4 regions of the Nocardioides sp. NPDC057577 genome follow, and region 2 is predicted to be linked to each of the others. Evidence: riboswitches for the same ligand, from Rfam matches in the RefSeq annotation. Region 2 holds a riboswitch; each other region holds the start of a gene.
What was found. Region 2 has a riboswitch for cobalamin ahead of ACFU7D_RS21405 (prenyltransferase/squalene oxidase repeat-containing protein). Riboswitches for the same ligand answer to the same signal wherever they lie in the genome.
Positions count from the first base shown of each region.

Region 1 (4,098 bases), on a different contig from region 2:
ACGACGGCTCGGCCAGCGGGAGGGCTGAGGGATGAGGTTGCTGATCCTGGGCGGGACCGGGGAGGCGCGGGAGCTGGCGGCGCGGCTGCTCGAGGAGGGTGTGGAGGTGACCTCCTCGCTGGCCGGCCGGGTGGCGCGGCCGCGGCTGCCGGTCGGCGAGGTGCGGATCGGGGGGTTCGGCGGGGTCGAGGGCCTGAGGGGGGCCCTCGACCACTTCGACGCGGTCGTCGACGCGACGCATCCGTTCGCGCGCGGGATGTCGGCCAACGCGGCGGCCGCCTGCGCGCAGACCGGGCATCCGTTGCTCCGGCTGGAGCGGCCCGGCTGGCCGGCGGACCCGTCCTGGGCCTACGTCGACACCCACGACCAGGCGGCCACGCTCGCCGCCGACCTCGGGAAGCGTCCGTTCATCACGGTCGGACGCCAGGAGCTCGCCAGGTTCGTCCCGGCACTCGCCGGACACCAGGCCCTCGCCCGCGTGGTCGACCGGCCCGACCTCGACCTCCCCGAAGCCTGGACCCTGCTGACCAGCCGTGGTCCCTACGAGATCGAGGGCGAGCTCGCGCTGATGCGCGAGCACGACACCGACGTACTCATCACCAAGGACTCCGGCGGCACCTTCACCTGGCCGAAGATGGCCGCCGCGGCCGAGCTCGGGGTGAGCGTCGTGGTCGTCCGCCGCCCAGCCGGCGAGGACGGCGTCCGCACGGTCGACGACGTCGCCGAGGCGGTCTCCTGGGTGCGGAGCCTCGGATGACACACCGCGTCGTCGTCGGGATGTCGGTGACCGACGTCGACCGGCGCGAGGACCTGCTCGCCTGGGCCGGCGAGCACGAGGCGAGCCTTGCGTTTCTGCAGATGGGCGACCCCTCGCTCTCCCGCGAGCTGACCCGCCTGGCCGACGAGGGCGCCGAGACCATCGCCCTGGCCGGCATCAGCCTCGGCCCGCTCGCCCCTGGCCACTCCTGGCTGCGCCGGATCGCCGCCCACTGGTGGCGCGAGCGCACCGGCACCCGCCCCGAACTGCAGATCGCGACCCGCCTGGCCACCACGCGCGACGAGCTCGCCGAGGCGCTGACCGACTCGCTGGCCGAGACCCGGCCGATCACCGGCACCGAGCCCGGGCTCACCTCGCCCGCCTGGGAGCGGGTCCCCGACCACGTACGCCAGGTGCTGATCTGCCGCGGCCCGCGCTGCACCGCGAAGGGCTCGGAGGAGACCGCCAGGGCCGTGATCCTGGGGGCGATGGAGGCCGGTCTCGGCGACGACGACCTGCTGATCACCCACACCGGCTGCCAGTTCCCGTGCAACCAGGCGCCGGTGCTCAGCGTCCAGCCCGACGACGTCTGGTACGGCAACGTGGAAGCGGCCGCCGCCCGGGTGATCGTGCGTGATCACCTGGCCGACGGCCGCCCCGTGGAGACCTACCGCCTCCCCCGCTGAGCCGCTCAGAGGCTGGCGGCGAGGGCCTTTCGCTCCGCGACAGCGCGCTCTGCCGCGTAGAGACGAATGACCAGGCCGGTCAGCGCCACCCCGAGCACGCCCCACATCGTGGCGAGCGTGATCAGCGAGGCGCGGCGGAAGAACCACAGCGTGTCGGCCGGGAAGTCCCCGACCTCGTTGACCGTCGTGAACAGCTGCCCGGCGACGACCATGACGACCAGGTAGGCCGCGATCGCGCCGACCACGGCGAGGTAGGTGCCGAACCGCCCGCGCAGCCGCACGGCGGCGTACGTCACGACCACCGCCGCCACGACCGAGAGGGCCTGGAAGGCGAAGTAGACCGCGGTGCGTACGCCGATGGTGTCTCCGCTGCCCACCGCCGGTGGGGTCGCCGGATATTTGAGGAACGGCACCAGGGCGACCGCGACGAACCCGATCAGGGTGACGAGCGCCGTCGACTGCCCTGGCGTGAGCCGTCCGAGGCGACCGAGCGTCGCCGCGGCGACCAGCCCGAGGATGCCCCCGAGCGCGACGCCGACGGCCAGGGTGCCGGTCAGCAGCCCCCAGGTGCTCTGGTTGGTGCGGGAGACCTCGGCGGCCTCCTCGCCACCCTCGCCACCCTCATCGCCTTCGGCGGCGTGCGAGTGTGAGTGCCCGTCGCCGCCCTCCTCCAGCGCGATGGCAGCGCCGACCTGCGGCTCACCGACGGAGTACGCCACCAGGAAGGTGGCGACTCCGGCGAGGAGTCCAGCTAGCAGGCCGCGTACGAGAAATGCACGCGGGCTCATCAGTGGCAGGGGTAGCCGAGCAGGTGACGACCGTCGTGGACCCACTCGTGGATGAGCGTGCCGGACGGGATCGAGACCGCGCCCTGGTCGGCGCTGATGAAGAAGAGCACCAGCAGACCGAGCAGGCCGAAGAAGAGCGCCCAGGGGGCCAGCTCACGAAGCGAGATAGTGGGCAGATCGACGCCGGCGACGGGCGCCACAGCAGGCTGCGACATATGTCCTCCTCAGGGATGAATGCGTCCCTGTTCGTTGGGGTTGGACGGACAATCGGGTCTGACTCCACCGCCGAAGCGATGTCACAGTAGCGCGACTGTGCCGGAGTTCCACCGGCTTCCTCATGTCCGTTGCCAGCACTATAGCGGGATCTCAGCGGAGCCACTCGTTACCGGTGAGACTGCTCAGCTCGCTGATGTCGAGCTCGGGCTCGATCCCGGACTCGGGCGCGAGCCCGAAGTGCTCGACCGAGCGGCGGACCCACTCGGCGGCGTCGATGTTGAGCGGACCGGAGACCCACATCGCGTACGGCAGGTTCACGAACCGCTGCTCCTTGACCGCGGTCAGGTCGCGCGAGGCCGGGTGGGCCTGGAGGACCTTGACCTTCTCCTCGTAGGACTGGCCCGGATAGTCCACGAAGTAGATGACGTCGGGGTCGGCGGCGGCGAGACGCTCCCAGCCGACCTCGGTCCAGGTGTCCTCCACGTCGGCGGTCGCGTTGGTCACCCCAGCGGTGTCGAAGATGGCCTGCGGAGCGCCGAAGGAGCCGGAGGTGAAGATCGCGTCGGAGCCGGAGTCGAAGAGGAACGCCGTCGGCGCCTTCGCAGGGCTAGGCGCGCTCTCCAGGGCCTCGCGGCGCTCGTCGATGCCGGCCGCGACCTTCTTCGCCTCCGAGCCGTGGCCGGTCAGCTCACCGATGTTGAGAAGGTCGGTACGCAGCGCCGTCCAGGCCCCCATCGTGCCGCGGTCGCCGTCCTCCTGCCGGCAGGACTCACTGAGCAGGTAGGTCTCGATGCCGTGCTCCTCCACGGTCTCGGGCACCAGGTTGCGCGACTCGCTGAAGCCGTAGTTCCAGCCCGCGAACATCAGCTGCGGCTCGAGCGCCAGGACGGTCTCCAGGGTCGGCTGTTCGTCGCCGACGACCTTCAGCTCCCCGACCCGGTCCTTCGGGTAGGCCAGCTCGAGCAGCTCCTGGTCCCGGGCGATGCCGGTGACCGCGACGAGGTTCTCCCGGGCGCCGACGGCCAGGGCGATGGAGATGATCCCGCCGTCGTACGCGTAGAGCTCGGTGACCGGCTCGTCGACGGTCACCTTCTCGCCACAGTTCTCGACGGTGATCGCGCCGTCGTTCTCGTGGGCCGCGGTGCCGACGCTGGTCTTCTCCGCCGCACCGCAGGAGGTGAGGATCGTCGAGCCGAGTGCCAGCGCGGCCAGGCAGGCGAGGCCGCCGCGACGTACGGGGATGGTCGGGCGAGAGGTCATGCCGAGTGGTCCTTCCGGGAGTGGATGAGCAGATGGGGCTGGTCCAGGTGCGGGTGGGGCACCTGGACGGAGCCGACGCCGAAGTGGAGATCGACGCGGATGGTGTCGAGCACCTCGGCCGGCGGCCCGTGGGCGACGACGGTCGCCGGGCCGCTGTCGGGATCGCTGCCCCGCGGCCGGCCGAGAACCGCCAGCTGGTCGAAGGAACGCAGCGCCAGGTCGAGGTCGTGGATCGTCGTGACCAGGGTCTCGGCCCGGTCGGCGACGGTCCGCAGCAGCCGCAGCTGCCAGGCGACGTCGAGGTGGTTCGTCGGCTCGTCCAGGAGCATCACCGGGCTTTCCTGGGCGAGGCCGCGAGCGAGCACCGCCCGGCGCCGCTCGCCTCCGGAGA
Region 1 covers NZ_JBHVGB010000281.1:116-4,213, forward strand. Annotated here, with positions in the region: gene ACFU7D_RS28805 (cobalt-precorrin-6A reductase) at 32-757, shown strand; gene ACFU7D_RS28810 (ferredoxin) at 754-1,443, shown strand; gene ACFU7D_RS28815 (CbtA family protein) at 1,449-2,231, opposite strand; gene ACFU7D_RS28820 (CbtB-domain containing protein) at 2,231-2,446, opposite strand; cobalamin riboswitch at 2,480-2,614, opposite strand; gene ACFU7D_RS28825 (ABC transporter substrate-binding protein) at 2,598-3,707, opposite strand; partial or broken gene ACFU7D_RS28830 (ATP-binding cassette domain-containing protein) at 3,704-4,098, opposite strand, start outside.
Region 1: linked by a shared signal. The riboswitch ahead of ACFU7D_RS28820 (CbtB-domain containing protein) and the one ahead of ACFU7D_RS21405 (prenyltransferase/squalene oxidase repeat-containing protein) in region 2 are both predicted to bind cobalamin.

Region 2 (6,857 bases):
AGGGCACCCACTTCGTACAGATGGAGCAGCCCGACCGGGTCCACCAGCTGCTGCTCGCCTTTCTCGCACGGGTCGCCGAGCACCAGCGCGTCTGACCTACCCGGTGGTCGAGCCTGTCGAGCGGACGACCCCGGTGACCGTGGCCCGACGGGCGACGCGGCGCAGGGTGGCGAGCACGGCGGGCCCGAGCAGGGCGATGGCGACCGCGGTGGTGATCGCGCGCACGGTGTCCCAGCTGCTGGTCGAGGTCACCAGGGTGTAGCGCAGGAAGGTCGCCAGGTTCTCGCTGAACTCTGCACCCGGCTCGTAGGAGAGGTTGCCGCTCGCGCCGGGCACCGTGACGCCGGTGAGCAGCGGCCAGCCCTGCAGGTTGAGGAGGAGCCCGTAGGCGTAGGAGGCGAAGACCCCGTACGCCGCCAGCAACCCGATCTCCCGGCGGCCGCTCGCCCGCGGCAGGAGCCCGGCCCCCATCGCCACCCAGGCGGCGCCGATCATCTGGTAGGGCAGCCACGGTCCGACGCCGGCGGTCACGAGCGCGGCGACAAACAGGCTGGTGCAGCCGAGGACGAACCCGAAGGCCGGACCGAAGACCCGGCCGCCGAGGATGAGCATGAAGAAGACCAGCTCCACCCCACCGGTGCCGGCGGAGATGGCGCGCAGGACGGCCTCGATCGCGCTGAGCACGCCGAGGACCGCGATCATCCGGGTGTCGATCCCGCCCGTGGAGAGCTCGCTCAGCAGCACCACCAGCATCAGCGGCAGCAGCGCCAGGAAGATGAACGGCGGCTGCACCCGGTCGTAGCCGTGGAGCAGCAGCGGCCACCCGAACATCATCAGCCCGGCGACGGAGATGATCGCGAGCAGGACCGCCGTGCGGGGCGAGAACCTGATCATCCCTCGCCCACCGCCTCGACGATCTCGCGTACGGTCAGCCGGCCCGGGCCGAAGACCTTGCTCACCTGCGGCGCGAACGCGGGCGACTCGGCCGTGACGGTGCGTACGTCACCGGCGGAGACCACCTCGCCGTCGGCGAGCACCACCACGTCGTCAGCGGCCTCGGCGACGAACTCGACGTCGTGGGTCGCCACCAGGACCGTCTTTCCGGCTCCGGTGAGGTCGCGAAGGATCTCCGAGAGGGCCTGCTTGGCGGTGTAGTCGAGGCCGCGGGTGGGCTCGTCGAGGAGCACGACCGGCGGGTCGGCGCTGAGGATCAGCGACAGTGCCAGCGCCAGGCGCTGACCCTCGGAGAGGTCGCGCGGGTGCTGGTCGTCGGGGATGCCCGGGACGAGGCTGTCCAGGATCTCCCGGGTCCGTGGGCCACCGGCGTCGCACTCCTCGGCCACCGTCTCCAGGTAGAGCAGATCGGCCGCGGTCTGCGGCAGCAGCCCGACGAGGGCGCGCCGCCGTTCCGGGTCGAGGGCCGCCGGATCCTTGCCGGCCACGGCGACCGACCCGGCCAGCCGTTTCTGGGTCCCCTGCAGCGTCCACAGCAGCGTCGACTTGCCCGACCCGTTGCGTCCCATCAGCGCCGTCACCCGCCCCGCGGGCAGCTCGATCGAGACGTCGTGCAGGACCGGCCTACGTCCTCGGGTGACGGTGAGTGCGCTGGTCGAGCCGCCGGAGCCGCTGGGCGGTGGGGGCGTGTCGAGTCCGACACGGTCAGCAAGCGCCACACCTCTCGCCTTCCGCTTGGCGTCCCGCACGGTCAGCGGCAGCGGCGACCAGCCGAGCTCGCGGCCGAGCTCGACGAGCGGCGGCACGATGGGCGAGGTCTCCAGGATCTCGGCAGGGTCGCCGACGGCGACGGAGCCGTCGCCGACGAGGAGTGCGATGCGGTCGGCGAAGGGTACGACCCGCTCGAGGCGGTGCTCGGCGAGCACGACGGAGGTGCCAAGGTCGTGCACCAGCCGGGTGATGGTGGCGAGCACGTCCTCGGCGGCGGTGGGGTCGAGGGCGGAGGTCGGCTCGTCGAGCACGACGACGCGCGGGTGGGTGGTGAGCACCGAGCCGATCGCGACGCGCTGCTGCTGCCCTCCCGAGAGCTCCCGCAGCGACCGCTGCCGGAGCTCGGCGATGCCGAGCAGGTCGAGGGTCTCCTCCACCCGGCGCCGCATGGTCGCCGGCGCGAGGCCGAGCTGCTCCATCCCGTAGGCGAGCTCCTCCTCGACCGTGTCGGTGACGAACCCGGCCACCGGGTCCTGGCCGACGTAGCCGATGATCCCGGCGCGCTCGCGCGGCGGGCTGTGGACGATCGAGGCCCCGTCCAGCCGGACGTCACCGTCGAGCACGCCACCGGAGAAGCGCGGCACCAGGCCGGCGAGCACACCGAGCAGCGTCGACTTCCCCGAGCCGGTCGGACCGGAGACGAGCAGCAGCTCGCCCTCCTCGATGGTGAGGTCGACGTCCTTGAGCACGTGCTCGGAGGAGTCCGGCGGGGTGAACGTGATGCCTCGCAGGTCGATCATGCGACTGCCTCCTCGTGAACGCGCGACGATGCCGGTGGCGGGGCGGCGACGGCCGGGACCAGCCCGACGAGCACACCCAGCATGGCGCTCAGCGTGACGGGCGGCACGGTACTCACTCCTGGAAAGGCGACCGGGACCTGATCACGGGCGATCCACCAGCCCACGGCGCCGACCACGATCCCGCTCGCTGCCACCACGACCTCCGGCCAGCGCCATCGGTCGGGCCGGTAGACGGTCCGCGTCACCCGGCGGCCCGCGAGCGCCAGCCCTGCGGCCGCGGTGCCGACGCCCAGGCTCAGCATGGTGACGGCCAGCCACCCGGGCGTGGTGCCGTCCAGCACCGCGTAGACACCGGCGCAGAGCCCGACGAGCGAGACGAGCATGAGCACCGAGGTGATCCGCCGGGTGGCGACCGGGACGCCGGCCGTACGCCCGTAGCCGCGCGTGTCCATCCCCGCCGCCAGCGCCATCGACCGCTCCAGGGCGTCCTCGAGCACCGGCACCAGGAAGCGCCGCAGCCGCTTGACCTTCCCGGTCGCACCGGCACGCAGCCGTTGCGCGGCACGCACCCGCTGCACCGACTCGGCCAGCTGCGGCAGCACCGTCACGGCGACCACGACAGCGGTGCCGACCTCGTAGAGCGCCGGCGGAAGCGAGCGCAGCAGCCGCTTCGGGTTCGCCAGCGCGTTGGCCGCGCCGACGCAGATCACGATGACACCCAGCCGCATCCCGTCGTAGAGCCCGGCCAGCAGCGCTTCCCGGGTGAGCGGCCCGAGCAGCCGGATCCCCAGCACCCACTCCGGGAGGGGGATCTCGGGAAAGTCGATGAGCACGTGACCCGGCACGGCGCCGAGAAGCACCCGGAAGAGCACCCGGGTCACGACGATGAACACCGCGAGGCCGACGTAGAGCCGGAACGCCTTCGCCCACGGCTGCTCACCGCGGCGCGCGGCGACCACGACCGACACGACCCCCACCACGAGCAGGAGCAGCAACGGATTGGTGGTGAAGGAGGCGTACGCAGCCATGCCGATCGCCCACACCCACCAGGCGACGGGGTGCAGATCACGGGGCAGGCGCGCGACCGCAGCCTCACGGAAGAGGTCGCTCATCGTCGTCGCCACCACACGACTCCGGCGACGGTGAAGAGCGCGAGGATCCCCGCGGGCGCGATCCAGGCGGGCAGATGCTCGGCCTCGGAGGCCGAATCTGTCGATTCCTCCGGAAATAACTCCGGCGACGGGCTTGAGGGCGCCCCCACAGCATCCCCAAGATCCGTCGCCGGAGCGGTAACGACATCGTCGTCTATCCACGTGAACGCAACACCCTGCCCGGAGGTCACGCTGATTTCGGTAACATTTCTGGAGGCGTAGCTCCAGGCCCCCGATTCGTCGGTGATCCACAGCGACCAGTACGCGTCGGCAGGCGGCATCTGGGCGCAACCGGCGGTTTTCGGTCGCTCATCGACGCGACATACGACGCTGGGCATCGAGGTCACATAGGTGAGCGGATGTCCGGCCTTCTCGAAGAGGTCGGCGCCGGTGTCGCCCTCCTCGGGCTGGACACAGGTCACCTCGGGGCCGCCGCCCAGCGCGTTGGGCTCGACGACGACGGTGACGCCGTCGCACCCCTCGGCGACAGCGACAGCGACAGCGACAGCGGCAGCGGATGCGGAGACGGGCGTGAGGACGGGTGCGGTGGCCCCGGCAAGGATCGCCAGGGCCACCAACGAGGACCGCAGGATCAGCACGAGCTCTTCGCGGTCGCGTCCTTGGGCAGGAAGACCAGCGACGGCAGCGCCTGGGCGGCCGCGAGGCGATACATCCCCTCGGACTCCTTGGTCAGCCCCTTGGTGTTGCCCTCGGTCAGCGCGGCATCGTCGTAGGCCACCGCGCCGGCGTCGTCGCCGCAGGTCACGACGTGGTCGGCGACCCAGGTCGCCGCCTTCTCCGCGGCCTCGGTCTCACCGGCGCGCCCGAACGCCCACCCGGCCAGGCCGGTGGTGTTGGAGTTGGCGACGTTGCCGGTGGCGGCCTTGAACGAGCCGTCCTTCGCCTGGGTCTCCTTGAGCCACTCCACGCCTGACTCGACGGCCTTCTCCGCCTCGGGGGAGGCCACACCGGACAGGGCGATCAGCGCGAACGCGGTGGCATCGGCGTCCGGGACGGCCTTCGGGTCGGCGTCGCAGGTCTGGTCGGCGGCGGTGGGGTCGGCAGCGAAAGTGACCCGGAACCACCCCTCCTCGCACTGCTGCCCGGCCAGGAACCCCGTCGCGGCCGCGGCCTTCTTGCTCTCGGCGTTGTTCAGCGCCCACACGGCGTACGACTGTCCGATGGTGTTGGAGTAGTCGGCCGCCTCCTTGTTCTTGGGGTCGAGCTCGTCGGCGATGCGGCCGTTGGCGGCGACGGTGCCCTCGAGCTGCTTCAGCAGACCGGGGTCGGTGGCGTCCACGTTCTGCTGGAGGACCAGCGCCTTCGCGGTGGCCCCGGCCGAGGTGACGGTGCCGAACCCGGGCGAGGTGTAGGCCTTCTTGTTCGCCATCACGGCCGAGGCGATCGTGGAGAGCTCCTCGTCGTAGCCGCCGACCTCTGCCAGCGCGATCCCGATGTCGGCGCTGAGCCCGAAGTCGTCGGTGCCGTACTGCGCGTTGTGGGCAACACCCTCCGGCGCCTGGGCCACGAGCCAGTCGGCCACCGAGGTCGACACCTTGGCGTCGTAGGCGGACTTCTCCCCCTCCTCGATGGCTTTCTCGCCACAGCCGGCGAGCGAGGTGAGGGCGAGGGCGGCGGCGATGCCACCGAGGACGGTCTTCTTCATGGTTCCTTCCGCGCTGTTCGTCGGGAAGGCCCAGGGCCGACCCGCTGCTTTCCACGACAGCGTCAGGTCAGTACGCGTCCGTCGGCAGGTGCTCCGGCTCGCCCAGCACACTCGGTGCTCGGGCCTACGGTTGCGGGTCAGCGCCGGGATTCGACCGGCTTCCCCCACCACGGCGTGTGTTGATTGAGTGGCAACATCTTATGCCTGGCAGGGGCCGCTTGCGGGATCGCCGATGAGCAGTCACTCTGTCCCCATGCGCCACAGGATTCTCGGCCTTGTCGCAGCGTCGATCTCGGCCACCCTTCTCGCTGTCCCCGTATCCCCGAGCGCTGGTGCGGCACCGGCGCGGACATCGGTCACGTACGCCGATCTGGTCGCCATGTTCGGCGAGAAGGTCGGCGACCGACGGACCGTCGAGACCGGTCTTCCGAGCCTCAACCGCGCCATGGCCGACGCCGACATCACCACCGCCTACCGCCAGGCCGCCTATCTGACCACCCTCGCCAACGAGAGCTCCTTCCACCACGACGCCAAGGGCCCCCACGACAAGCGGAAGTACGCCGGCCGCGGCTACATCCAGCTGACCGGCGAGGCCAACTACTCCGATGCCGGCACCTACTTCGACATCGACCTGCGCCGCCGCCCCGAGCTCGCCCGGTCGCTGGACTACAGCGCGCCGATCTCGCGGTGGTACTGGACCGTCGCCCGTGACATCAACCCGCTAGCCGACGCTCTCGACATGGGCGCGGTCAACGCGGCGATCGGCTACCCGCGCAACAAGGAGGAGGACACCGAGCGCTGCCGCGAATTCAAGGCCGCGCTGAAGCACCTCAACGGGTCGGTGCCCAAGGGCATCAGATGCGCCCGCCCCGCCTCCGTCGCGGAGACCCGCTAGACATACGTCACTTCTTGGTGCGCTTGTCGCTGACCGCGATCGCCGAGGTGCCCTCGTCCTTGAGCTCGAAGAGGTCGATCGCCTTGATCAGCTTGGTCCAGGTGGCGTATCCGTAGTTGCGCGGGTCCTCGGAGGACTGGTTGCGGATGCGTGAGACGACCGTTCCGACCAGGGCCCAGCCGTCGTCGTCGGCGGCCGCGGCGATGGAGTTGCGCAGCAGCTGGATCAGCCGGGCGTTGCGCTTCAGCAGCTGCCCCGAGGTCGCCGAGGACGGCTTGCGGGCAGGCGTGGCGCCGGCCTCGGCGTCGGCGTCGGTCTCCTCCTCGGAGCCGCCGAGCTTCTCCACCACGGTGAACCGGGTGCAGGCGCTCTTGAACGGCGCCGGCGTCTTCTCCCTGCCGTAGCCGTAGACCGCGCGCCCCTTCTCCCGCAGGTAGTGCACCAGCGGCGTGAAGTCGGAGTCGGAGGAGACCAGCGCGAACGCGTCCGGGATCGCCGCGTGCAGCAGCTCGACGGCGTCGATCGCGAGCGCCATGTCGGAGGCGTTCTTGTGCGCGGTCAGGTCGAACTGCTGCATCGGCCTGATCGCGGCATCGTGCAGCTCCTCGATCCAGCCCTTGAGCTCGGACTTGGTCCAGTTGCCGTAGGCCCGCCGGATCGTCACCTCGCCGTACTCGGCC
Region 2 covers NZ_JBHVGB010000129.1:10,538-17,394, forward strand. Annotated here, with positions in the region: gene ACFU7D_RS21380 (alpha/beta fold hydrolase) at 1-95, shown strand, start outside; gene ACFU7D_RS21385 (ECF transporter S component) at 97-894, opposite strand; gene ACFU7D_RS21390 (ABC transporter ATP-binding protein) at 891-2,465, opposite strand; gene ACFU7D_RS21395 (CbiQ family ECF transporter T component) at 2,462-3,577, opposite strand; gene ACFU7D_RS21400 (hypothetical protein) at 3,574-4,215, opposite strand; gene ACFU7D_RS21405 (prenyltransferase/squalene oxidase repeat-containing protein) at 4,209-5,282, opposite strand; cobalamin riboswitch at 5,348-5,492, opposite strand; gene ACFU7D_RS21410 (hypothetical protein) at 5,536-6,177, shown strand; gene ACFU7D_RS21415 (NYN domain-containing protein) at 6,185-6,857, opposite strand, start outside.

Region 3 (6,857 bases), on a different contig from region 2:
AACCAGCGTGAGGCCACCTGCCCACCACACCAACGGAACACTGAGGATCGCGGCGGCGCGCGCGAGATCCGCGAGGACCTGTACGCGGCGCAACGGGAGTCGCTGCACGATCGCGCCCGCGGGCAGGCCGATGAGGATCCAGGAGAGATACCCGGCCGCCGCGAGCAGCCCCATCTCGAACGCGCTCGCCCCCAGCACCGTCACCGCGGTCAGCGGCAATGCGACGGCAGTGACCGCGGTCCCTACGCCGCTCAAGGTGCCGGCGGACCAGTAAAGCCAGAATGACCGCGCCACGCGGCGTACCTCTTCCATCCGAGCCCTTCCGGGTGAGTTCCAAATTGGAACTATATGCAACCATGTATGCGTCGAGGCCGCCACCCGAATTGCCCGACCGACCAAGGAGACGCCGATGCGCCGCGATGACCTCACCGACGCCGACTGCGGGATCGCGCAGGCGCTCGGCGTCATCGGCGACTGGCAGAGCCTGCTGATCGTGCGCGAGTGCGCCGCCGGGGTGACCCGGTTCGACGGCCTGGTCCGTGAGCTCGGGCTCAGCCGCCGCGCGCTCACAGAGCGGCTCAACTCGCTCGTCGCCGACGGCGTCCTCGCCAAGCACGCCTACACCGACCGCCCGCTGCGCTACGACTACCAGCTGACCGGGCGCGGCCGCGGGCTACTGCCCGTCCTGGTCGCTCTCCAGGAGTGGGGAACGCGGTACGTCATGGGCGACGGCACCCTGACCGCGACCGCCGGACCGGACGAGGAGCGCCGCCTCGAGGACCTGCTGGGCACGACGCCGCCGGACGTCGAGATCACCTCGCACCGCGACACCCGCCTCCACATGACCGGCGAGGACACCTGGACCGTCGCCTTCTTCTTCCCCGGTGCCTATGCGCCGAAGAGCCACGGCTACCCCCCGGGCTGGGGCGATATCCCCGGGACCCGGGGCTGCACGCTGGAGTGCCAGACCTACGCCGAGCACTACTCCGACTTCACGACGCTCGGCGCCCGCGTGGTCGGGGTGAGCACCCAGCGCCCCGACCAGCTGGCCGCGTTCGCGGAACATGCCGACCTGCCGTACGACCTCGCCTCGGACGCCGACGGGGTTGCCGCAGGCGCCTACCGGCTGCCGGTCTTCCGTGCCGGCGGCGCTGACCGGCTCAAGAGGGTCTCCCTTCTCCTGGACCCGGCCGGCGTCGTGCGGCACGTCCAGGCCCCGATCACCGACCCGGGCGGATCAGTCGAAGACATGCTCACTGTTCTCCGCGAACGAACTTCCGCCACCGACGCTACCGGCCCGAGGACGCAGCAGCCCAGGAGGTAGGCTGCGAGCACGCTCGTGGCGCAGGAACCCGGTGAGAGTCCGGGGCGGTTCCGCCACTGTGATGTCACTCCCAGGATCGGGCGTGACACAGCCAGACACTGGCCGCGGGCTATCCGACCGATCGACGGGGCGAGAACCCCTAGGAGGACCCGGCATGGCCGACCCTGCACGCGTACGCATCGCCCTTCTGTCCACCTCGGACACCGACCTGCTCTCGGCCCGTGCCAGCGGCGCCGACTACGCCTGGGCGAACCCGTCGCGGGCGACCGACCTCGAGGCCGTCGTGGCCGGCGTCGACCTGGTGGTCTTCCGGCTCCTCGGCTCGCCGACGGACCTGTGGGACGGGCTGAGGGCCGTCAAGGAGCGCGGCACCCCGGTGGTCGTCCTCGGCGGCGAGCAGCAGCCGAGCGCCGAGCTGATGGAGCACTCCACGGTCCCGATGGGTGTCGCCGCGGAGGCACACCGCTATCTCGCCGAGGGCGGACCGGGGAACCTCGCCCAGCTGCACGCGTTCCTCTCCGACACGGTGCTGCTGACCGGGTTCGGGTTCGAGCCGCCGGCGGAGGTGCCCGCATGGGGGTTCGCTGAACGTGTTGGTCTCGACACGCCTCCGCCTAGCGGCTCCGGCGGCTCGACCAGCGAGAAGGCGCGGATCGGGGTGCTCTACTACCGCGCCCACGAGACCAGCGGGAACACCGCGTTCGCGCACGCGCTGGCCGATGCCATCGACGCGACCGGAGCGGCCACCGGCGTACCCGTCTTCGCGGGCTCGCTCCGTTCTGCCCCCGACGACCTCTACGAGGCGCTCGGCACCCTGGACGCGCTGATCGTGACCGTGCTCGCGGCCGGCGGCTCGGTCCCCGCCTCGGCGAGCGCCGGTGGCGAGGACGAGGCCTGGGACGTGGAGCGGATGGCGGCGCTCGACATCCCGGTGCTCCAGGGCCTGTGCCTGACCAGCTCGCGCGCGGAGTGGGAGGCCTCCGACGACGGCGTCACGCCCCTCGACTCGGCCAACCAGATCGCGATCCCCGAGTTCGACGGGCGGATCATCACCGCGCCGTTCTCGTTCAAGGAGCTCGACGAGCAGGGTCTCCCCCACTACGTCGCCGACCCCGAGCGCACGGCCCGAGTGGCCAGGATCGCGGTCAACCATGCCCGGCTGCGACACACCCCCAACGGCGAGAAGCGCCTCGCGCTCGTCCTCTCCGCCTACCCGACCAAGCACGCCCGCATCGGCAACGCGGTCGGCCTCGACACCCCGGTCTCCGCGATCCGGATGCTCCGTCGCCTCCGCGAGGAGGGCTATGACCTGGGCACCGACAACGAGGTCGTACGCCTCCTCGACGGGGTTGACGACACCGCTGCCGGCGATGCGCTGATCCACGCGCTGATCGCCGCGGGCGGTCAGGACGAGGAGTGGCTGACCAACGCGCAGCTGACCGACGCCCACGTCCGGATCTCGAAGGCAGACTACGACGAGTGGACCAAGGATCTCCCCGCTGACCTGCGCGAACAGATGGTCGAGACCTGGGGTCCGACGCCGGGCAACCTGTTCGTCAACGACGACGGCGAGCTCGTCCTGGCCACCCTCCAGGCCGGCAACATCGTCATCCTGATCCAGCCGCCGCGCGGGTTCGGCGAGAACCCGGTGGCGATCTACCACGACCCGGACCTTCCCCCGTCGCACCACTATCTGGGCGCCTACCGCTGGCTGGAGAACGGCTTCCGCGCCGACGCCGTCGTCCATCTCGGCAAGCACGGCTCGATGGAGTGGCTGCCCGGCAAGAACGCCGCGCTCTCGGCGTCCTGCGGCCCGGACGCGGCCATCGGCAACATGCCGCTGATCTACCCGTTCCTGGTCAACGACCCCGGCGAGGGTGCCCAGGCGAAGCGCCGTGCGCACGCCACGATCATCGACCACCTGGTGCCGCCGATGGCGCGCGCGGAGTCCTACGGCGACATCGCGCGGCTGGAGTCGCTGATGGAGGAGTACGACCGGATCTCCTCCATGGACCCCGCCAAGCTGCCCGCCATCCGTGGCGAGATCTGGCAGCTGATGAAGGCCGCCGAGCTCCACCGCGACCTCGGCATGGAGGAGCGGCCGGAGGACGACGACTTCGACGACTTCATGCTCCACATCGACGGCTGGCTCTGCGAGATCAAGGACGCCCAGATCCGCGACGGGCTGCATGTGCTCGGTGCCGCGCCGGCGGGTGAGGCCCGCGTCAACCTGGTGCTCTCGATCCTGCGCGCCTCGCAGGTCTGGGGCGGTGTCGGCGGTGCCGTGGCCGGCCTGCGGGCGGCGCTCGGGCTCAAGGAGGGCGCCGACACCCGCGCGGTCGACGAGATCGAGACCCAGGCTCGCGGCCTGGTGGAGCGGATGGACGCGGCCGGCTGGGACCCGGCCGTCGCCGGCACCCTCCACGACGACCCGGCCGTGCAGCAGGTGCTCGTCTTCGCCGCCGAGCAGGTGGTACCGCGGCTGAACGGGACGACCGACGAGCTGTCCGCGATCCTGCACGCGCTGGACGGTGGCTTCGTCCCCGCGGGGCCCTCGGGCTCGCCGCTGCGGGGGCTCGTCAACGTACTTCCGACCGGGCGCAACTTCTACACCGTCGACCCGCGCGCGGTCCCGAGCCGGCTGGCGTGGCAGACCGGGCAGGCGATGGCCGACTCGCTGCTGCAGCGCTACCTGGACGAGACCGGCGACTACCCGACATCGGTCGGGCTCTCCGTCTGGGGCACGTCCGCGATGCGTACGTCCGGCGACGACGTCGCCGAGGTGCTCGCACTGCTCGGGGTGCGGCCGGAGTGGGACGAGGCGTCGCGCCGCATCACCCATCTCGACGTCATCTCGCTCGCCGAGCTCGGCAGGCCGCGGATCGACGTGACCGTACGCATCTCCGGGTTCTTCCGCGACGCGTTCCCCCACGTCGTCTCGATGCTCGACGACGCGGTCCGGATGGTGGCCGACCTGGACGAGCCGGCCGCGGACAACTTCGTCCGCGCACACACGCTGGAGGACCTGGCCGAGCACGGCGACCAGCGCCGCGCGACGGCCCGCATCTTCGGCTCCAAGCCCGGTTCGTACGGTGCCGGGATCCTGCAGGTGATCGAGGCCGGCAACTGGCGCTCCGACCAGGACCTGGCCGAGGTCTATACGTCCTGGGGCGGCTTCGCCTACGGCCGCGACCTCGACGGCGCCCCGGCGGCCGACGACATGCGCACCAACTACCGCCGGATCAAGGTCGCCGCCAAGAACGTCGACTCCGCCGAGCACGACATCGCCGACTCCGACGACTACTTCCAGTACCACGGCGGCATGGTCGCCACCGTCCGCGCGCTGACCGGCAGCGAGCCGAAGGCGTACGTCGGCGACTCCACCTCCCCCGACGCCATCAAGACCCGCACGCTGCAGGAGGAGACGAACCGCGTCTTCCGGGCTCGCGTGGTCAACCCGCGCTGGATCTCGGCGATGCAGCGCCACGGCTACAAGGGCGCCTTCGAGCTGGCCGCGACGGTCGACTACCTCTTCGGCTTCGACGCGACCGCCGGCGTGGTGCAGGACTGGATGTACGAGAAGCTCGCCCGCGAGTACGTCCTGGACGAGACCAACCAGGAGTTCATGCGATCCTCGAACCCGTGGGCGCTGCGCGGGATCGTGGAGCGGCTGCACGAGGCGGCCGAGCGGGGGCTGTGGGAGGAGCCCGACGCCGAGCTCGTCGCGCAGATGCAGGAGATCTATCTCGACATCGAAGGCGATCTGGAGGAAGGCCAATGACATCTTCTGGGCAGCGCACGATCAAGATCATCGGCGTCGGTCCCGGCGACCCCGACCAGGTCACCCTCGAGGCCGTCGCCGCGATGCGGTCGGTCGACTACTTCCTGGTCACCGACAAGTCGGGGACGGTCAAGAAGGGCATGCCCGACCCGCTGGTGCGGGCCCGTGAGGAGCTCCTCGACCGCCACCTCGACCAGCCGGCGCGGGTGGTGAAGGTCGCCGACGCGCCGCGCGAGCGGCGCGAGGAGTTCACCGGGACCGACGAGGACTACCAGGCGGCCGTCAGGGAGTGGCACCGCGCCCGCGTCGAGCGCTATCTCGCGGTCCTCGCCGAGCACCCCGGCGACGTCGGCTTCCTGGTCTGGGGTGACCCGGCCTTCTACGACTCCACGATCCGGGTCGTCGACCAGATCGCCGCGCAGCTCGACGTCGAGGTCGACGTGATCCCCGGGATCTCCTCGGTGCAGCTGCTGGCCGCGCGCCACCGCCTGGTGCTCCACGACGTCGGGCGCCCGCTCTACGTCACCACCGGCCGCGCGGTGCTCGAGGCCGTCGAGGCCGGGCACGACAACCTCGTGGTGATGCTCAACCGCGTCGTCGACCTCCCCGGGCTCGAGGACTGGCGGATCTGGTGGGGCGGCAACCTCGGCACCCGTGAGGAGGAGCTGGTCGCGGGGGTGGTCGGAGAGGTCCTCCCGGCGATCGAGTCAGCTCGGGCACGGTTGCGCGAGACGTCCGGCTGGGTGATGGACATCTACCTGCTGCGAGCACCCCGCCGATGAGCGGTCTGCTCGTCGCCGGCACCACCTCCGACGCCGGAAAGTCCGTCGTGACGACCGGGCTGTGCCGGGCCTTCGCCCGCCGCGGCGTCAAGGTGGCGCCCTACAAGGCCCAGAACATGTCCAACAACTCGATGGTCTGCGCCGCGCCCGACGGGACGACGGCCGAGATCGGGCGCGCGCAGTGGGTGCAGGCGCGCGCCGCGCGGGTCGCGCCGGAGCCGGCGATGAACCCGGTCCTGCTCAAGCCCGGCTCCGACCGCCGCAGCCACGTCGTGCTGATGGGGCATCCCGCGGGTGAGGTGTCCTCGCACGACTGGGAGGCGGGGCGCCGGCATCTGGCGACCGCGGCCCATGCTGCGTACGACGATCTCGCCTCGCGCTTCGACGTGATCGTCGCGGAGGGCGCCGGGAGTCCGGCCGAGATCAACCTGCGCGCCGGGGACTACGTCAACATGGGTCTGGCGCGGCACGCGGGGCTGCCGACCGTGGTCGTCGGCGACATCGACCGGGGCGGGGTGTTCGCGGCGATGTACGGCACCCTGGCCCTCCTCGAGCCCGAGGACCAGGCTCTGATCAGCGGTTTTGTGATCAACAAGTTCCGCGGTGATGCCGGGCTGCTCAAGCCTGGTCTCGACTCGCTGGAGTCCCTCACCGAGCGTCCCGTCTTCGGCGTACTCCCCTGGGACCCGTCGCTGTGGCTCGACTCCGAGGACGCGCTCGACCTCGACGGGCGGCGGGCGGGAGCCGGTGCCACCCGCAAGGTAGCGGTCGTACGGCTCCCCCGGATCTCCAACTTCACCGACGTCGACGCGCTCGGCCTGGAACCGGACCTCGACGTCGTCTTCGCCTCCTCGCCGGCCGACGTCGCCGATGCCGACCTGGTCGTCCTGCCCGGCACCCGGTCCACGATCAGCGACCTGGCCTGGCTCCGCTCGCGTGGCCTCGACGTAGCCCTGACCGAGCACGTACG
Region 3 covers NZ_JBHVGB010000100.1:615-7,471, reverse strand. Annotated here, with positions in the region: gene ACFU7D_RS18710 (MFS transporter) at 1-294, opposite strand, end outside; gene ACFU7D_RS18705 (winged helix-turn-helix transcriptional regulator) at 410-1,324, shown strand; cobalamin riboswitch at 1,302-1,446, shown strand; gene cobN (cobaltochelatase subunit CobN) at 1,479-5,105, shown strand; gene cobF (precorrin-6A synthase (deacetylating)) at 5,102-5,887, shown strand; partial or broken gene ACFU7D_RS18690 (cobyric acid synthase) at 5,884-6,857, shown strand, end outside.
Region 3: linked by a shared signal. The riboswitch ahead of cobN (cobaltochelatase subunit CobN) and the one ahead of ACFU7D_RS21405 (prenyltransferase/squalene oxidase repeat-containing protein) in region 2 are both predicted to bind cobalamin.

Region 4 (4,558 bases), on a different contig from region 2:
GAGCGCGACCGGGGACCGTGTTGGTCTCGACACGCCTCCGCCTAGCGGCTCCGGCGGCTCGACCAGCGGGGGAGCGGCTCGACCAGCGGGGGAGCGGGGCGTCTGTGAGGGTGGGGCGACCCAGCCGATAGGCTCCGGCCGCTGTCACGGGTGGCTGTTTCACGGGAGGACATGACGCCGATGGGTTCGGGCAACATCTCGGTGCGCGGGCGGATCCGCGCGCTGGTCGATGACGACACGTTCCAGAAGGTGATCATCGGGGTGATCATCCTCAACGCGGTGGTCCTCGGCGTGGAGACGATGGTCCCCGAACATCTCGCCCACGAGCTGGCGCTGCTCGACAGCGTGCTCCTCGGGGTCTTCGTCGTCGAGCTGGTGCTGCGGCTGGTGGCGTACGGCCCCAGGTTCTTCCTCGACCCGTGGAACATCTTCGACACCGTGATCGTCGCGATCGCGCTGGTGCCCGCGACCGGACCGATGTCGGTGCTGCGGGCGCTGCGGATCCTGCGCGTGCTGCGCCTGGTCAACTCGGTCCCGTCCATGCGTCGCGTCGTCGACGGCCTGATCAAAGCGGTGCCGGGGATGGGCGCGGTCGCTGGGCTGCTGGGGCTGATGATGTACGTCGCGGTGGTCATCTCGACCAACCTCTACGGCTCGATCGCTCCGGAGTACTTCGGCGACCTCGGCACCAGTGCGTTCACGCTGTTCCAGACCATGACCGGGGAGGCCTGGCCCGACATCGCCCGCGAGGTGATGGCCGAGGACCCCTCCGCCTGGATCTTCTTCGTCGTCTTCATCCTGGTGATGACCTTCGCGGTCCTCAATCTCTTCCTCGCCGTGGTCGTCTCCGGCATGGAGAGCGTCGAGACTCTCGCCGAGCACGAGGAGGAGTCCGACGCCGAGATGATGGCCATCCTCACCTCGTTGCGCGAGGACCTCACCGCCGTACGCGAGGAGCTGGCCGCGACCCGGGCCGAGCTGCGGTCGGAGTCAGCTGCCCGGTGAGGTGATCTCCTGCAGGACCACGTTGCGGGGGCCGGCGGCAGTGCCCCTGACCACCCGCAGGAAGTAGGGCTGGTCGGGGTTGTGGTTGGGGTCGAAGGACCAGTTCCCGCGGGGGCTGACGATGGTGCCGACCGACCCGAGGGAGTCGGCGACCTCATTGCGGTTGACGTCGTCGGAGAGGCCGAGCGCCTTGTCGAGCGCGGCCGCGGCGTCGTAGGCCTGCACCGAGTAGACCGTCGGGGTGGCGTCGTACGCCTTGCGGTAGTCCTTCACGAAGGCGTCGTTCATCAGCGAGTCCATCGTGTCGCTGTAGTGCAGCGCGGTCCGCACGCCGGATGCCGCGCCGCCCAGCGCGGACAGCACGTCGCCCTCGGTGAGGAACCCCGGGCCGTAGAGCCGGATGCGCTTGGCCAGACCCGACTCGCGGTACTGCGTCACGAACGCCTCCGCCTCCTTCCCGGCATAGGCGGCGAAGATCGCGTCCGCGCCCGACTCCTTCACCTTGTCGAAGAGACCCGACCACTCCTCGGTCACCCCCGCCGGGGTGTAGCTCTGACCCGCCACGGTGCTGCCGGACGCCTCGAGGGCGATCATGAAGCTGTCGGAGAACTCATGACCGGTCGCGTCGTCGGAGCCGATGACGTACGCCGAGCCCCGGTCGGTCCCCTGGGCGACCGCCTTCCCGAGCGCGCTGCCCAGGTCCGTGTTGGTCGAGGACGTACGCCACAGGTAGTCGGACCCGTCGGCGAACCCGTCGGCACCGGCGCCGGTCACGATCAGCGGCGTCTCGCTGTTGATCGCCACGTCCTTGGCCGCCAGCGCCGTCTCCGAGCTCACCACCCCGACGACCGCCTGGACCTCGTCGTCCTGGATCAGCCTGGTCACCGCGGCGACGCCGATCTCGGTCCGGTCGCCCTCGTCGGCCTCGACGACGTCGATCAGCCGGCCGCCCAGCTTCCCGCCGTGCTGGTCGAGGTAGAGGTCGAAGCCCCGGGACATGTCGGTGCCGATCGACTTGTGGACGCCGGAGGTCGGCACCACCAGACCGATCGAGACCTTCGACTCCGAGGTCGTGGCGCAGGCCGTCAGGCTGAGTGCGAGCGCCGAGATGGGCGCGAGAACGAGCAGCTGCCGATGAACCGAGCCTGTCACGGGGGACTCCATCTGTGGGGTGGCGCCGGGAGGTTCCGAGTAGGCGAACCCTGGCACAACCGGCGGCCGGAGGGCGAGCAATTCGGTGCCGTGTCCGCAAGTGGGTAGTCTCGCCCTGCCAGTCGTACTCCATGCCTGATGGGGTCAGGGAACCCGGTGAAAGTCCGGGACTGACGCGCAGCGGTGAGGATGACGGGCGGGGCACGCACTCCTTCCGAGGAGGGCAGTCACTGGAGCCTGGCTCCGGGAAGGCGCTCCGCTCCGATCGATTCCGAGTCCGAAGACCTGCTGGCTCTGGCGGCATCCGCCGCCAGGTCACCACGTGCCCCGCGCAAGGGCACATGACGCAGAGCAGGTGTCCTGATGTCGCGAGTCCGAACCGACCGGTGCCCCGGAGTCGGTCGTCCGTGGGCGGCCGAGGACGGCCTGCTGGTGCGGCTGCGGCTGATCGGCGGGTCCGTCTCCTCCGCCGCGCTGCTCTCGCTGATCTCCGTGGCGGAGACCTACGGCGACGGACGGATCCATCTCACCGGCCGCGCCAACCTGCAGGTGCGCGGCCTGCCCTCCGTCGACGGCGCGCTCCCGGGTGAGGTGCTCACCGCGCTGAAGGCGACCGGTCTGGTGCCGGCGCAGACCCATGAGCTCGTACGCAACGTGATGGTCTCCCCGCAGACCGGGCTCGCCGGGGGACGGGCCGACCTGCGCGGCGTCGCGGCGTCGCTGGACAGGCTGCTGTGCGCCTCGCCCCGTCTGGCCGCGCTGCCGGGGCGGTTCCTCTTCGTGCTCGACGACGGCCGCGGCGACCTGGTCTCACGGGAGTGCGACCTGGGCGTGGTGGCGCTCTCCGCGGCTGAGGGTCAGCTCCGGGTCGGTGACTCGTGGGGGCCGGTCGTGCCGCTCGCCGAGGCCGCCTACCGGTTGGTCTCGCTCGCTGCCCGCTTCCTGGACGTACGCGGCGAGGGGCCGTCCGCGCCCTGGCATGTCGCCGAGCTCGACGCACCGATGGTCGAGCCGGTCGCAGCCGACGCCCGGGTGCCGGCGCCGGCCACGGAGCTCGGGTTCGGTGAGGTGCCCGGCGGCGAGCACGTCGGCTTTGCCGAGGGGACCCTGGACCGGGCGGCGGTCACGGCGCTGGCCGAGCGGGCGCCGGCTCTCGTGGTGACGCCGTGGCGCGGCGTACTCGTGCCCTCGCCGCAGGTCCGTCCGACCCGGCGCTACGACTACATCGACCAGGGTCCGGCGATCTACGTCGACTCCTTCGCGACCATCCGGCGCGAGGCCGACCTCTCCGCGGTCCCGGCCGACGCCGAGCGGCTCGCGGTGCGGATGATCCACGGCAGCGGGCAGGTCGACCTCGCCGCCGACCTGGTCATCCACCCCGGCCTGGTGAAGGCCGCGCGGAGTGCCCTGGAGGCCGGGGCGCCGATCCTGTGCGACGCGACGATGGTCGCGACCGGGGTCACGCGCAGCCGGCTCCCGCGTGCCAACGAGGTGCTCTGCATGCTCGGTGACGACCGGGTCCCGGAGCTGGCCCGGATGTGGGGGACGACCCGCACCGCCGCCGCGCTGTCCCTGTGGGAGCCCTACCTCGAGGGTGCGGTGGTCGCCATCGGCAACGCCCCGACGGCGCTCTTCCATCTGCTCGAGATGATCCTCGACGGCGGCCCGCGGCCGGCCGCGATCGTCGGCTGTCCGGTCGGCTTCATCGGCGCGGCCGAGTCCAAGGAGGCGCTCGCCTCGTTCGCCGCCGATCACGGGATCGACATCCCCTTCGTCACCGTCCGGGGTCGTCGTGGCGGCTCCGCGATGACCTCCTCCGCCCTCAACGCACTCGCCCAGGAGCAGGAATGAGCACTCCGATCCGTGGGAGCTTCACCGTCGTCGGGATCGGCCCGGGCGACCCCGAGCTGATCACCCTCAAGGCCGCCCGGCTGATCGGCGCGGCACCTGTGGTCGCCTACCACGCCGGGGTGCGCAAGCAGTCGCACGCCCGCCGGATCGCGTCCTCGCTGATCCCGGCGGAGGCGATCGAGGAGGAGCTGCGCTACCCGGTCACCACCGGGACCACCTCGCACCCGGGCGGCTATGTCGGGGCGATGGCCGAGTTCTACGAGTCCTGCGCGGTCCGACTCTCCGCTCACCTCGACGCCGGCCGCGACGTCGTCCTGCTCGCCGAGGGCGACCCGCTCTTCTACGGCTCCTCGATGTATCTCCACGACCGGTTCAAGGAGGTCTACGAGACCTCCGTCGTGCCGGGCGTGCCCGCCTTCGCAGCAGCCACCGCCGCGGTCTCCACCCCGCTGGTGCGCCAGACCGACGTGCTCACGGTCCTGCCGGGAACGCTGCCCGAGCCCGAGCTCGCCCGTCGGCTGGCCGACACCGAGGCGGCGATCATCATGAA
Region 4 covers NZ_JBHVGB010000273.1:19-4,576, forward strand. Annotated here, with positions in the region: gene ACFU7D_RS28645 (ion transporter) at 151-1,005, shown strand; gene ACFU7D_RS28650 (ABC transporter substrate-binding protein) at 991-2,157, opposite strand; cobalamin riboswitch at 2,260-2,465, shown strand; partial or broken gene ACFU7D_RS28655 (nitrite reductase) at 2,521-2,709, shown strand; gene ACFU7D_RS28660 (precorrin-8X methylmutase) at 3,340-4,008, shown strand; partial or broken gene ACFU7D_RS28665 (precorrin-2 C(20)-methyltransferase) at 4,005-4,558, shown strand, end outside.
Region 4: linked by a shared signal. The riboswitch ahead of ACFU7D_RS28655 (nitrite reductase) and the one ahead of ACFU7D_RS21405 (prenyltransferase/squalene oxidase repeat-containing protein) in region 2 are both predicted to bind cobalamin.